DNA from 3 places in the Streptomyces sp. NPDC087859 genome. Region 2 is predicted to be linked to each of the others. Evidence: riboswitches for the same ligand, from Rfam matches in the RefSeq annotation. Region 2 holds a riboswitch; each other region holds the start of a gene.
What was found. Region 2 has a riboswitch for cobalamin ahead of ACIOHP_RS15010 (ABC transporter substrate-binding protein). Riboswitches for the same ligand answer to the same signal wherever they lie in the genome.

Region 1 (4,385 bases), on a different contig from region 2:
CTTCCGTTCACCCTGGTTACTTACGTTCGACCAGCCAATGACGCTCGAACGATTGCCTGGGTAAATGGAAAACTTCTCGCTGATCCTCGCGATTGTGGTAGTAACCGCACTTGCGTTCGATTTCACGAACGGTTTTCACGACACCGCCAACGCGATGGCCACCACCATCTCGACCGGTGCGCTCAAGCCCAAGGTCGCGGTGGCCATGTCCGCCGTGCTGAACCTTGTGGGCGCCTTCCTTTCCGTGGAGGTCGCCAACACGATCTCCAAGGGTCTCGTCGACGAGAGCGGCATACGTCCCGAGGTCATCTTCGCCGCCTTGGTCGGCGCGATCCTCTGGAACCTGCTGACCTGGCTGGTCGGACTCCCCTCCAGCTCCTCGCACGCCCTCATGGGCGGTCTGATCGGCGCCACCATCGCCTCCGCGGGCATGGGCGCGGTCCACGGTGACGTCCTGGTCACCAAGGTCCTGATCCCGGCAATCGCGGCGCCCATCGTCGCGGGCCTCGCCGCGATGCTCGCGACCCGCCTCTCCTACTCCATCGGCAAGAAGGCCGACGGCAAGGCCGCCGCGAAGGGCTTCCGCGCCGGCCAGATCGCCTCGGCGGGCCTGGTCTCGCTGGCCCACGGCACGAACGACGCGCAGAAGACGATGGGCATCATCACCCTGGCCCTGGTCGCCGGCGGCGCCGTCGCTCCCGACTCCGACCCGCCCACCTGGGTCATCCTCTCCGCGGGTCTCGCCATCGCGCTCGGCACCTACCTCGGCGGCTGGCGCATCATCCGCACGATGGGCAAGGGCCTGACCGACCTCCAGCCGCAGCAGGGCTTCGCGGCCCAGACCAGCGCGGCCACGGTCATCCTGGCCTCCTCGCACCTCGGCTTCTCCCTCTCCACCACGCACTCGGTCTCCGGTTCGGTGATGGGCGCGGGCCTCGGCCGCAAGGGCGGCGTCGTCCGCTGGTCCACGGCGACGCGGATGTTCGTGGCGTGGGGCCTGACGCTCCCGGCCGCGGCGCTGGTCGGCGCGCTGGCGGAGTGGGTCACCGGCTTCGGCGACTGGGGCACCGCGGTCGTGGCGGTCTTCCTGATCGCCTCCAGCGCGGCGATCTGGAAGCTCTCGCGCCGTGAGGTCATCGACCACACGAACGTCAACGACAGCGACGAGGAGCCGGCCGGCGTGGTGACGACGGCGATCGCCGCGGTCACCCCTCCCCCGGCGGGCACGGTGACCGAGGACCTCACGGCCACGATCCCGGCCCCGGCCGCGACCGCCGCCCCGGAGCCCGCCGCTCCGCCGGCCGCCGTCTGAGCCCGCCGCACCCAGGAACGAAGGAATCACCGACATGAAGATCGACTGGGAAGCGCTGGGCTCCGTCTTCGGCGTCAGCCTCGTGGTCACCGTGGCCCTCGTGGCCCTGTTCACCCTCGGCATCATGGGCCTGTCCCGCCAGGAGCGGGCCACCGCACAGGGCGGATCCGCGGGTCTCGCGGTCACCGGCGCGTACGCCTGCTTCGCGGCGTGCGCGGCGGCGGTGACGTACGGGATCTATCTGATCGTCGCCTGACGCGACGAGCGAACACCCCGTGGGGTGCGGGACGGTCACCGTCCCGCACCCCACGTTTTTGTCGGGCCCGCAACCCCCCGTGTGTGGGCCTCAGCACACTCTCCCGTCCCAGGTCAACGGCAAGTTGACGGCCCTTCCGGGCCCGTGGTGGACTGCCGGGGCCATGTACGACGGCAGAAGAGGAAGCCGGTGGAAGTCCGGCGCGGTCCCGCCACTGTGACCGGGGTAGGTAGCCCCGGGAGCCAGGAACTCTCGTCGTCGGTCTCGTCGAACCAGGGCGTGGACACCCTGAGTGAGGACATATCGCCATGCTCGCCTGCCGTTTGAGATACCGCACCAGGTCACTTTCCGACGCCACGGCCGGCTGAGCCGATGCGTGCCGATCGCGTCTTCGCGTACGGCGCCGCCGCCGGACTTCTCGGTGACCTGCTGCTCGGTGATCCACGCCGGGGGCATCCGGTCGCCGTGTTCGGGCGGGCCGCGGGTGCCGTGGAGCGGGTGTTGTGGCGGGACCACCGGGGGTGGGGGGCCTTGCACACCGCGGTGTGCGCCGGGGGCGCCGTCGTGCTCGGAGCCATGGCACAGAAGGCCGTACGCCCCTCCCCCGCCGCCTCCGTCGCGCTGACCGGTGCCGCCACCTGGGCCGTCGTGGGCGGTACGTCGCTCGTACGCGAGGCACGAACCATCGGGCGGGCCCTGGAAGTCGGGGACGTCGAGGCGGCGCGGGAGCGGCTGCCTCATCTGTGCGGGCGGGATCCGCAGGCCCTCGATGCCGACGGGATCGCCCGGGCCGTGGTCGAGTCCGTCGCCGAGAACACCTCCGACGCCGTCGTGGGTGCCCTGGTGTGGGGAGCCGTCGGCGGGGTGCCCGGGCTGCTCGGGTTCCGCGCCGTCAACACCCTTGACGCCATGGTCGGGCACAAGTCGCCGCGTCACCGGCGGTACGGATGGGCTTCCGCGCGGCTCGACGACGTCGCCGGGTGGCCGGGGGCCCGGCTGACCGCCGTACTGGCCGCTGTCGCCGGGAGCGATCCGCGGGGGGCGCTGCGGGCCTGGCGCAACGACGCCGGCCGGCATCCGAGCCCCAACGCCGGGCCCGTGGAGGCCTCGTTCGCCGGGGCCCTGGGCGTGCGGCTCGGCGGGACCTTGTCGTACGCGGGGCGCGTCGAGCACCGGCCCGTGCTGAATCAGGAGGGGCGTTCCGTGGAGGTCCAGGACATCGAGCGGGCCGTACGGCTGTCCCGTCGCGTCGGTCTGCTCGCGCTCGGCGTCAGTGCCGCCGCGCGGGCCGCTCTCAGGGCGCGTGCGTCATGAGCGGCGGTGGACTGCTCGTCGCCGGCACCACCTCCGACGCGGGCAAGAGTGTCGTCACCGCCGGGATCTGCCGGTGGCTGGTACGGCAGGGGGTCAAGGTCGCGCCCTTCAAGGCGCAGAACATGTCCCTCAATTCGTTCGTGACCCGCGAGGGCGCCGAGATCGGGCGGGCGCAGGCCATGCAGGCCCAGGCCTGCCGGGTCGAGCCGACCGCGCTCATGAATCCCGTGCTGCTGAAGCCGGGTGGCGAGCAGAGCAGTCAGGTCGTGCTGCTCGGCAAGCCGGTCGGTGAGCTCAGTGCGCGCGGGTACCACGGGGGACGCCAGCAGCAGTTGCTCGGCACCGTGCTGGACTGTCTCGCCGAACTGCGGGGCACGTATGACGCGGTGATCTGTGAGGGGGCCGGCAGTCCTGCCGAGATCAATCTGCGGCGGACCGACATCGTCAACATGGGCATCGCCAGGAATGCCCGACTTCCTGTCCTCGTCGTCGGCGACATCGACCGCGGGGGCGTCTTCGCCTCCTTCTTCGGGACCGTCGCGCTGCTCTCGCCGGAGGACCAGGCCCTCGTCGCCGGGTTCCTCGTGAACAAGTTCCGGGGCGATGTCAGCCTCCTGGAGCCCGGGCTCGACATGCTCCACGGCCTCACCGGGCGGCACACGTACGGTGTGCTGCCCTTCCGGCACGGGCTCGGCATCGACGAGGAGGACGGGCTGCGGGTCTCCCTGCGGGGGACCGTACGGGAGTCCAGCACGGCCCCGCCCGTCGGCGAGGACGTGCTGCGGGTCGCCGTCTGCGCGATTCCGCTCATGTCCAACTTCACCGACGTGGACGCCCTCGCCGCCGAACCGGGCGTCGTCGTGCGGTTCGTGGACCGGCCGGAGGAGCTGGCCGACGCCGACCTCGTGGTGATCCCGGGGACCCGGGGGACGGTCCGGGCGCTGGAGTGGCTGCGGGAGCGGGGACTCGCGCGGGCCATCGAGCGCAGGGTCGCCGAGCAGCGGCCCGTCCTCGGTATCTGCGGGGGCTTCCAGGTCCTCGGTGAGCACATCGAGGACGAGGTCGAGAGCCGGCGGGGGCATGTCGAGGGGCTCGGCGTACTGCCCGTGCGGGTGCGGTTCGCCCGCGAGAAGACCCTCACCCGGCCGGAAGGCGAAGCCCTCGGCGAGCGGGTCGAGGGGTACGAGATCCATCACGGGGTCGCCGACGTCAGCGGCGGGGAAGCGTTCCTCGACGGCTGCCGGGTCGGCCAGACCTGGGGCACCCACTGGCACGGCTCGCTGGAGTCGGACGGATTCCGGCGGGCCTTCCTGCGCGAGGTGGCGGCCGCCGCGGGCCGCCGCTTCGTACCGGCCCCCGACACGTCGTTCGCCGCGCTGCGCGAGGAGCAGCTCGACCGGCTCGGCGACCTCATCGAACAGCACGCGGACACCGACGCGCTGTGGCGGCTCATCGAGTCCGGCGCGCCGCAAGGACTGCCTTTCATTCCACCGGGAGCGCCTG
Region 2 (4,385 bases):
CAGTGACGGTGATCCGGGTGCCGGACCGTCCCGTCGGTGATCGCGACCTGGAAAGCGAGATCGAGGCGCTGGTGAAAGCCCACCACGCGCCGATCACGTGGTGCCCGGGCAGTGGAAGCAGGAGCGGTGAGCTGATTGCCCTGATTCCCTTGCATCCCCCCACACCCCAGGTGTCTCCGGGGCCCAGTCCAGCCGAGACCGTACAGCCGCACTCCGTACCCGACCTGGTATCCGATCTCGTACAGGACTTCGCCCAGGCTCTCGATCGCCCCTGCGCTGCCGGCACCGCCACCTCACCGCTGACCGAGGTTGCCGACGCCCTCGACCTGGCCCGGCGGATCAGCAGGGCAGCGCCGCTGCGACGGGCGTCCGCTCAGCTGCGGCCGCACACCGTGTCGGACGTGTTCGTCGAACTCGCCGTTGCAGACGCGCCGTTCGTCGACGAATGGCTCCGCGCCGTGGGCCGGAGCCTGCAACCCGGTCCGGACATCCTTGTCACGCTTGACGCGTACTATCGCCACGACATGCACCGCGGCGCCACGGCGGCAGCCCTCAATGTCCACCCCCGCACCGTGGACTACCGCCTCCGCCGGGTGCGGGAGCTCACCGGCATCGATCCCGGTTCGACGCGCGGCGTGCGTATTTTGAGCTCGGTCGTCACGCGACGCCTGTCCGAAGCGTGGCAATAACCGGGCGATCAGCCAGAGCCGAGATGCGTGCCGAGACGGGCAGCTGGAGGGCATGTAGTCCCCGCGGGCGCGTGCGTAGCACGCACGTATCTGGCCGACGCGTCCATTCCACGTCGGTGGAGGTGATGCATCGGCTGTCCCGTGTCACCGTCGCGGCAAACTCTGGCGGCCAGAGACCCCATGGGCTACCGTCGGTAACACTGGGCGGTAGCACTCATCAGTAACACCATGCCGCCAGGTAACCCACTGCGCACTGCCCGCACCGCCGTCACCCCTTGACGAAAGGCGGCCATGGAGAACTCCAGCGGCAATTCTGCTGTGTCTCAGGGGGACGGCGCTGGAGGCCCCAACGCCATCACCCGCCGCCGCGCCCTCACCGTCACCGGCGGGGTGCTCGCCGGAGCCACGCTGGCAGCCCAGACCTTCCCCGCCTTCGCCGCCGAGTCGCAGGACGCGGACGTGATCGTGGTCGGCGGCGGGCTCGCGGGGCTGGTCGCCACGGCCGAGCTCGCAGCGGCGGGACGCAAGGTCTTGTTGCTCGACCAGGAGCCGGAGGCGAGCCTGGGTGGTCAGGCGTTCTGGTCCTTCGGCGGCCTGTTCCTCGTCGATTCCGACGAGCAGCGCCTGATGGGTATCAAGGACTCGCAGGATCTCGCGTGGCAGGACTGGCTGGGCTCGGCCGGCTTCGACCGTGGCATCGACGACCTGTCCGGCCAGGACCACTGGGCGTACAAGTGGGCCGAGGCGTATGTGGACTTCGTCGCGGGGGAGAAGCGGTCCTGGCTCGCGGGCATGGGCATGCAGTGGTTCCCGATCGTCGGCTGGGCCGAGCGTGGCGGTGGCCTCGCGGACGGCCACGGCAACTCGGTACCCCGCTTCCATGTCACCTGGGGCACAGGCCCGGCGGTCGTCGAGCCGTTCGAGAAGAAGGTGCGGGCTGCCGTCGAGAACGGGAAGGTGACCTTCAAGTTCCGGCACCGGGTCGACGGCGTGGTGACGACGAACGGCGCCGTCACGGGCGTACGCGGCGCCATCCTCGAACCGAGCAACGCCCAGCGCGGCAAGCCCAGTTCCCGCACGGTCGTGGGTGAGTTCGAGCTGCGCGCCCCGGTGGTGATCGTCACTTCCGGCGGCATCGGCGCCAACCACGACCTCGTCCGGGCGAACTGGCCCGCCCGTCTCGGCACCGCGCCCAAGACCATGATCACCGGCGTGCCCGCGCACGTGGACGGCCGCATGCTTGCGATCACGGAGAAGGCGGGCGGCCGGATCGTCAACCCCGACCGGATGTGGCACTACACCGAGGGCCTGCGCAACTACGACCCGATCTGGCCGGGGCACGGTATCCGTATCCTGCCCGGCCCGTCGTCCATGTGGTTCGACGCCACCGGCAAGCGGTTCAACTCACCCGACATTCCCGGGTACGACACCCTGCACACCCTCAAGTCGATCACCGACACCGGCTACGACTACTCCTGGTTCGTCACCACCCAGAAGATCATCGCCAAGGAGTTCGCGCTCTCCGGCTCCGAGCAGAACCCGGACCTGACGGAGAAGAACATCTGGAAGCTGCTCTCCCGCATCTGGCAGACGCCGGAGCCGATCGAGAAGTTCAAGAAGAACGGCGTGGACTTCGTCGTCGCCACGACCCTGTCGGAACTCGTCAGGGGTATGAACAAGCTCACCGGCGAGAACCTGATCAAGCTGGATGGCCTTCAGCGCCAGATCGAGGCCCGCGACCGGGAAATCGACAACCCCTACACCAAGGACGTCCAGGTCATGGGCATCCGCAACGCCCTGGCCTACCCTGGCGACACGCTCAGCCGCACGGCCTCGGCCCACAGAATCATGGACTCGAGCGCCGGGCCGCTCATCGCCGTACGCCTCAACATCCTCACCCGCAAGACCCTCGGCGGCCTCCAGACCGACCTCTCGGGCCGCGTCCTCAACGACGCAGGCAAGGCGGTCCCCGGTCTGTACGCGGCCGGCGAGGTCGCGGGCTTCGGCGGAGGCGGCGTCCACGGATACCGCTCCCTGGAGGGCACCTTCCTTGGCGGCTGTCTCTTCTCCGGCCGCCAGTCGGGCCGAGCGGCGGCCGCGGCAACGGCGACCTGATGCCAGTGCGCTGCGGATCGACCAGAACACGAGCACCTTCGTGTCCTACCCCGTGACCAAGCGCACGATCTGACCGCACGACGGACTTGATAGCCTCGACGGGCCAGTCGAGCCACACCCGAGGCCAGGGAATCCGGTGCGAATCCGGAACTGACGCGCAGCGGTGAGGGGGACGGGCGGGGCACGCACGCCACTGGGAGACCGGGAAGGCGCCCCGGCCGGACGAACCCGAGTCCGAAGACCTGCTGGCACCTCCGCGCCCCGGCGCGGGGGACACCCGTAGGCCAGGCTCCGCGAACGAGCCCCGACCCCCGAGGCATGCCCGTGCTCCGCACACCCGCTCACCTCCCTGTCCCGGCCCTGCTTCTCACCTCCGCCCTGCTGCTCACCGCCTGCGGTTCTGCCGACGGCGGCGACGCGAAGACCGAGAAGGCCGCGGCCGCCGGCTACCCGGTCACCATCGACAACTGCGGGAACAAGGTCACCATGAAGTCGGCCCCGAAGCGGGCCGTCTCACTCAACCAGGGCACCACGGAGATCCTGCTCTCCTTGGGCCTGGCCGACCGCATGGCGGGCACGGCGACCTGGACCGACCCGGTGATGAAGGGCCTAGAGAAGGCCAACGCCACCGTGCCGCGCCTCGCCGACAACAACCCCTCCTTCGAGAAGGTCCTGGACGCCGAACCCGACTTCGTCACCGCCTCCTTCGTCTCCACCCTCGGCAAGGGCGGCGTCGCCACCCGCGAGCAGTTCGAGAAGCTGGGCGTGCCGACCTACGTCTCGCCGTCCGACTGCGCGGCGGGCAAGGACAACGACAGCGGCGGCGACGGATCGCGCTCCACACCCCTCACGCTCGACGTCGTGTACGGCGAGATAGGCGACCTGGCACGGGCGTTCGGCGTCGAAAAGCGCGGCGAAGAGCTCGTCGCCGCGCTGAAGAAGAGGGTGAGCACAGCCGCTGCCGGACTGCATGCCTCAGACGTTTCCCTCATGTACTGGTTCGCCAACTCCCAGTCGCCCTACCTCGCCGGCTGCTGCGGTGCGCCCGGTGCCATCACCCGCGCGGTCGGCGCGAAGAACGCCTTCGCCGACACCCACGACGAATGGCCCCAGGTCAACTGGGAGACTGTCGCCGACCGCGACCCGGACGTCATCGTCATCGGCGACCTGACCCGCAAGCAGCAGACCGCCGAAACCGCCAAGGCGAAGATCCGCTTCCTGGAGACGAACCCGGCCACCCGCAACCTCACCGCCGTGAAGAAGAAGCGGTACGTGCTGCTGAGCGGGCAGGCGATGAACCCGTCCATCCGTACGATCGAGGGGATCGAGAAGGTCGCGGCCGGGCTGCGTGACTTCGGGCTCGCCAAGTGACTTTGCGCACAGCGCTGTTGACCGGCGGCGGACTGACCGCGCTGCTCGCCTCGCTCGCTGTGGCCGTGACGATCGGCCCCGCCGACATCTCCACGGGGGACGTCTGGGCGTCCGTCGCGGCCCATCTCGGACTCGGCGAGGGCGAGTTGGCGCCGCTGCGGGACGGCATCGTGTGGAACCTGCGGATGCCGCGGACCCTGCTGGCCGCCG
Region 3 (4,385 bases), on a different contig from region 2:
TTGAACTATCAACGGGCCGAACAAGGCCGGTTCCCGCCCTGACTCATTCACACGCTCCGGCCTCCGCGACGACTCCCGCACAGCCTGCGGAAAGGGCTCTCCAGGGATCAGGTCTGCACCTTCTCTCGAGCCAGATTGTCTCAAATGCAGTACACAGCAAGGCAGTTGCCGCAGCCGCCGCACCAAGGACGGCACCGGGTAAGACCAAGATCCGCCCAAGATCACGTCACGCTTTCCCCGCGCTTCACCATGGTTTGGCAACGCGACGGACCGGCGCCGGACTCGGACATACGTTCGTCGCCGTGAACTCTCAAGACACTCCCCACAGAGCCGGGCGCCGCGCACTGCTGCGCGCCGGGCTCACCGGTGCCGCGGCTCTCGGCGCCGGCCTCACGCTCGGCGCTACCCCCGCCTCGGCTACCCCCGCCGGCACGCGTCCTCGACCCGGCACTCCCGACGAGGCGCTGCGGGAACTGGCGGCGGGCAATCTGCGCTGGCGCACCTACCGCGAGCGGCACCCCGACGAATCACCCGCCGTCCGGCAGGCCCTGGCCACGGGACAGCACCCCTTCGCCCTCGTCCTCGGGTGCATCGACTCCCGGGTGCCCCCGGAGCTCGTCTTCGACCAGGGCCTCGGCGATCTGATGACGGTGCGCAGCGGCGGTGAGGTGCTGGACGAGGCCGTGCTCGGCAGTGTCGCGTACGGAGTGCTCGAACTCGACATCCCGCTGGTGCTGGTCCTGGGTCATCAGTCCTGCGGCGCCGTGAAGGCCGCCGTCGAGAGCGACGTCACCGGCGCGCAACTGCCCGCCCACATCCAGTACCTGGCCGACCAGATACGACCGAACATAGACCGCACCAAGGACGGCGCCGCCCGCGTCGACGCGACCATCGACGCCAACGTCCGGGCCATCCGCTCCCGCATCGCCGCGGAGCCCGACCTCGCCGCGAAGGTGGCCGCCGGTGAACTGGCCGTCGTAGGGGCCCGTTACGAGCTGACCACCCAGCTCGTGCACCGCATCTCCTGAACCGGGGACGGGGTCGCCACCGGTCAAGTCACCGGCGGCGACCCCGTCTTCGTGTATAGGCTGAGCACGCAGCTGGTTCGCCCTGTCCGCCAGGCAGGCGCGTCGTAAGAGGGAACCCGGTGGGAATCCGGGACTGCCCCGCAGCGGTGAGCGGGAACGACCGCCGTCACACGCACTGGACCCGGCAAGCGGGTCTGGGAAGCGACGGCCATTAGGTGCCTCGTATGTCACGAGGTGTGCCCGCGAGTCCGAAGACCTGCCACTGCCCGTGTACGACCGATTCGTACACGGAGATCCCGGTGACCTCGAGGGCGGGTCGGCGAACACTCAGAGCGGGCACGGGTTCTCGTGCGGCCGCCCGGAGTGCCGTTCCCTTCGCGTTCTCCCCCGTCGCCGGGGTCGTGCTACGAGAACAGCTCGCGAAGGAGAGTTCCGTGACCACCGAGTCCGCAGCCGCGGCAGCGCACGCCACCGTGTACGGCTACCCGCGCCAGGGCCCGAACCGGGAACTGAAGAAGGCGGTCGAGGGCTACTGGAAGGGCCGCGTCACCGCCGACGCGCTCCACCGGACCGCCACCGACCTGCGCCGTTCGAACTGGCGAGAGCTGGCCGACGCCGGCCTCCACGAGGTGCCGACGGGCGCCTTCTCGTACTACGACCACGTCCTGGACACCACCGTCATGGTCGGCGCGATCCCCGCCCGCCACCGCGACGCCGTCGCGGCGGACCCACTGGACGGCTACTTCGCCATGGCGCGCGGCGGCCGGGACACCGCGCCACTGGAGATGACGAAGTGGTTCGACACCAACTACCACTACCTCGTTCCCGAGTTGGGGCCGGACACCGTCTTCGCCGCGGATCCCTCGAAGCAGGTGGCCGAGGTACGGGAAGCCCGCGCACTCGGCCTGGCGGCCCGGCCGGTCCTGGTCGGCCCGGTCACCTATCTGCTGCTGGCCAAGCCCGCCCCCGGGGTCGCCGCCGACTTCGACCCGCTGACCCTGCTGGACCGGCTGCTGCCCGTGTACGCCGACGTCCTGTCGGATCTGCGGGCCGCCGGCGCCGAGTGGGTGCAGCTGGACGAGCCCGCGCTCGTCCAGGACCGGACCCCGGCGGAACTGAACGCCGCCGCCCGCGCCTACCGTGAACTCGGCGCTCCGGCCGACCGGCCGAAGCTGCTCGTGGCCTCGTACTTCGACCGCCTCGGACAGGCCCTGCCCGTTCTGGCCAAGGCACCCGTCGACGGCCTCGCCCTGGACTTCACCGGCCCGGCCGCCGCGAACCTCGACGACCTCGCCGCCGTGGGCGGGCTGCCGGGCAAGCGGCTGGTGGCCGGGGTGGTCGACGGGCGCAACATCTGGATCAACGATCTGGAGAAGTCACTGTCCACGCTGGGCACCCTGCTGGGCCTCGCCGACCGGGTCGACGTGGCCGCTTCCTGCTCCCTGCTCCACGTCCCGCTCGACGTCACGGCCGAACGCGATATCGCCCCTCAGATCGCCCGCTGGCTTGCCTTCGCCCGGCAGAAGACGTCCGAGATCGTCACCCTGGCACGCGGACTGGCCCGCGGCACCGACGCCATCGCCGCCGAACTCGCCGCGAATCGCGCGGACCTGGCCTCCCGCGCGGCCTCCCCCCTCACCCACGACGACGCCGTGCGCGCCCGGACGGCCGCCGTCACCGATGCCGACACCCGCCGCTCACAGCCGTACGCCGAGCGTGTTCTGGCCCAGCGCGCCCGTCTGAAGCTCCCGCCGCTGCCCACGACGACCATCGGCTCCTTCCCCCAGACCGGCGAACTACGCACGGCACGGGCGGACTTGAAGGCCGGACGCATCGACACGGCGGCATACGACAAGCGCATCGAGGCAGAGATCCGCGAGGTGATCTCCTTCCAGGAGAAGACCGGCATCGACGTCCTCGTGCACGGCGAGCCCGAACGCAACGACATGGTCCAGTACTTCGCCGAACAGCTCACCGGCTACCTCGCCACCCGGCACGGCTGGGTCCAGTCCTACGGCACCCGATACGTCCGGCCGCCGATCCTCGCCGGCGACATCTCGCGCCCCGAACCGATGACGGTCCGCTGGACGGCGTACGCCCAGTCCCTCACCGACCGCCCGGTCAAGGGCATGCTCACCGGTCCGGTCACCATGCTCGCCTGGTCGTTCGTCCGCGACGACCAGCCCCTCGGGGAGACCGCCCGCCAGGTCGCCCTCGCCCTGCGCGACGAGGTGAACGACCTGGAGTCGTCCGGCACTTCGGTCATCCAGGTCGACGAGCCGGCGTTGCGCGAGACCCTGCCGCTGCGGGCCGCCGACCGGCCGGCCTACCTGACGTGGGCCACCGAGGCGTTCCGGCTCACCACGGCGGGCGTACGGTCCGAGACGCAGATCCACACCCATATGTGCTACGCGGAGTTCGGTGACATCGTCGGGGCGATCGACGACCTCGACGCCGATGTCATCAGTCTGGAGGCGGCCCGCTCGCACATGCAGGTGGCCGGTGAGCTGGCCGCGCACGGCTATCCGCGCGAGGCGGGGCCGGGGGTGTACGACATCCATTCGCCGCGGGTGCCGAGTGCGGCGGAGGCCGCGGCCCTGCTCCGCAAGGGACTTGAGGCCCTGCCGGCCGAACGGCTGTGGGCGAACCCCGACTGCGGTCTGAAGACCCGTGACTGGCCCGAGGTGCGTGCGTCGCTAGAGAACCTGGTGGCGGCGGCACGTGAGGTCCGGGGCGACGTGTCCTGAGTGGGTCGATGGCGGGTGCGGCCCCGGGAAGGCTTCCGGGACCGCACCCGCCATCCCCCTTGTGCGGGCTCAGCGGGCCGGTGTCACGAGGACAGCCACTCGGTGGCGTTCAGCGCGAGCGCCGCGTTGGTGGCGCCGGTGTCGTTCCAGCCGTCGTAGAGCGTGTTGCCGGACTGGCCGGTGCCGTCGTCGATCGGGGAGCTGTCGCCCCAGAAGGCGATCTTTCCGCTGCCGAAGGTGCTGGTCGCGAAGAAGGCTCCGGTGGTGCCGGAATGACCGCTGCGGTAGAGAAGCCCCTTGACGGCCGAGTTGTCGGCGGGCTTGAGGGTGGCCGTCGTACCGCTGGCGATCAGGCTCTTGGTGACGGTGCCGAAGGAGCCGTGCAGCACCGGGTCGGCGCTGTCGCTGATCGCCGCGGGGTAGCCGGAGCTGATGCTGAGCGAGTCGATGGACAGGCCGAACGGGTCGGTGGAGTCGACGCTGTTGTTCGTCATCAGGTCGTTGAGGATCTCGACCGCGTCCTCGCCGTCGTTGTTGCGGTCGGCGCCGGTGTGGTCGGAGATCATGAACAGGCCGCCGCCGTTCTTCACGAAGTTCATGATCGCCGTCT

Region 1: linked by a shared signal. The riboswitch ahead of ACIOHP_RS15685 (cobalamin biosynthesis protein) and the one ahead of ACIOHP_RS15010 (ABC transporter substrate-binding protein) in region 2 are both predicted to bind cobalamin.
Region 3: linked by a shared signal. The riboswitch ahead of metE (5-methyltetrahydropteroyltriglutamate--homocysteine S-methyltransferase) and the one ahead of ACIOHP_RS15010 (ABC transporter substrate-binding protein) in region 2 are both predicted to bind cobalamin.

Annotation. Positions count from the first base shown of each region.
Region 1 is NZ_JBIUUU010000006.1:74,779-79,163, forward strand. It holds gene ACIOHP_RS15675 (inorganic phosphate transporter) at 65-1,312, shown strand; gene ACIOHP_RS15680 (hypothetical protein) at 1,347-1,568, shown strand; cobalamin riboswitch at 1,708-1,840, shown strand; gene ACIOHP_RS15685 (cobalamin biosynthesis protein) at 1,941-2,882, shown strand; gene ACIOHP_RS15690 (cobyric acid synthase) at 2,879-4,385, shown strand, end outside.
Region 2 is NZ_JBIUUU010000005.1:513,554-517,938, forward strand. It holds gene ACIOHP_RS15000 (PucR family transcriptional regulator) at 1-689, shown strand, start outside; gene ACIOHP_RS15005 (FAD-binding dehydrogenase) at 981-2,804, shown strand; cobalamin riboswitch at 2,892-3,069, shown strand; gene ACIOHP_RS15010 (ABC transporter substrate-binding protein) at 3,123-4,175, shown strand; gene ACIOHP_RS15015 (FecCD family ABC transporter permease) at 4,172-4,385, shown strand, end outside.
Region 3 is NZ_JBIUUU010000016.1:98,942-103,326, forward strand. It holds gene ACIOHP_RS34975 (carbonic anhydrase) at 303-1,028, shown strand; cobalamin riboswitch at 1,085-1,307, shown strand; gene metE (5-methyltetrahydropteroyltriglutamate--homocysteine S-methyltransferase) at 1,463-3,775, shown strand; gene ACIOHP_RS34985 (hydrolase) at 3,859-4,385, opposite strand, start outside.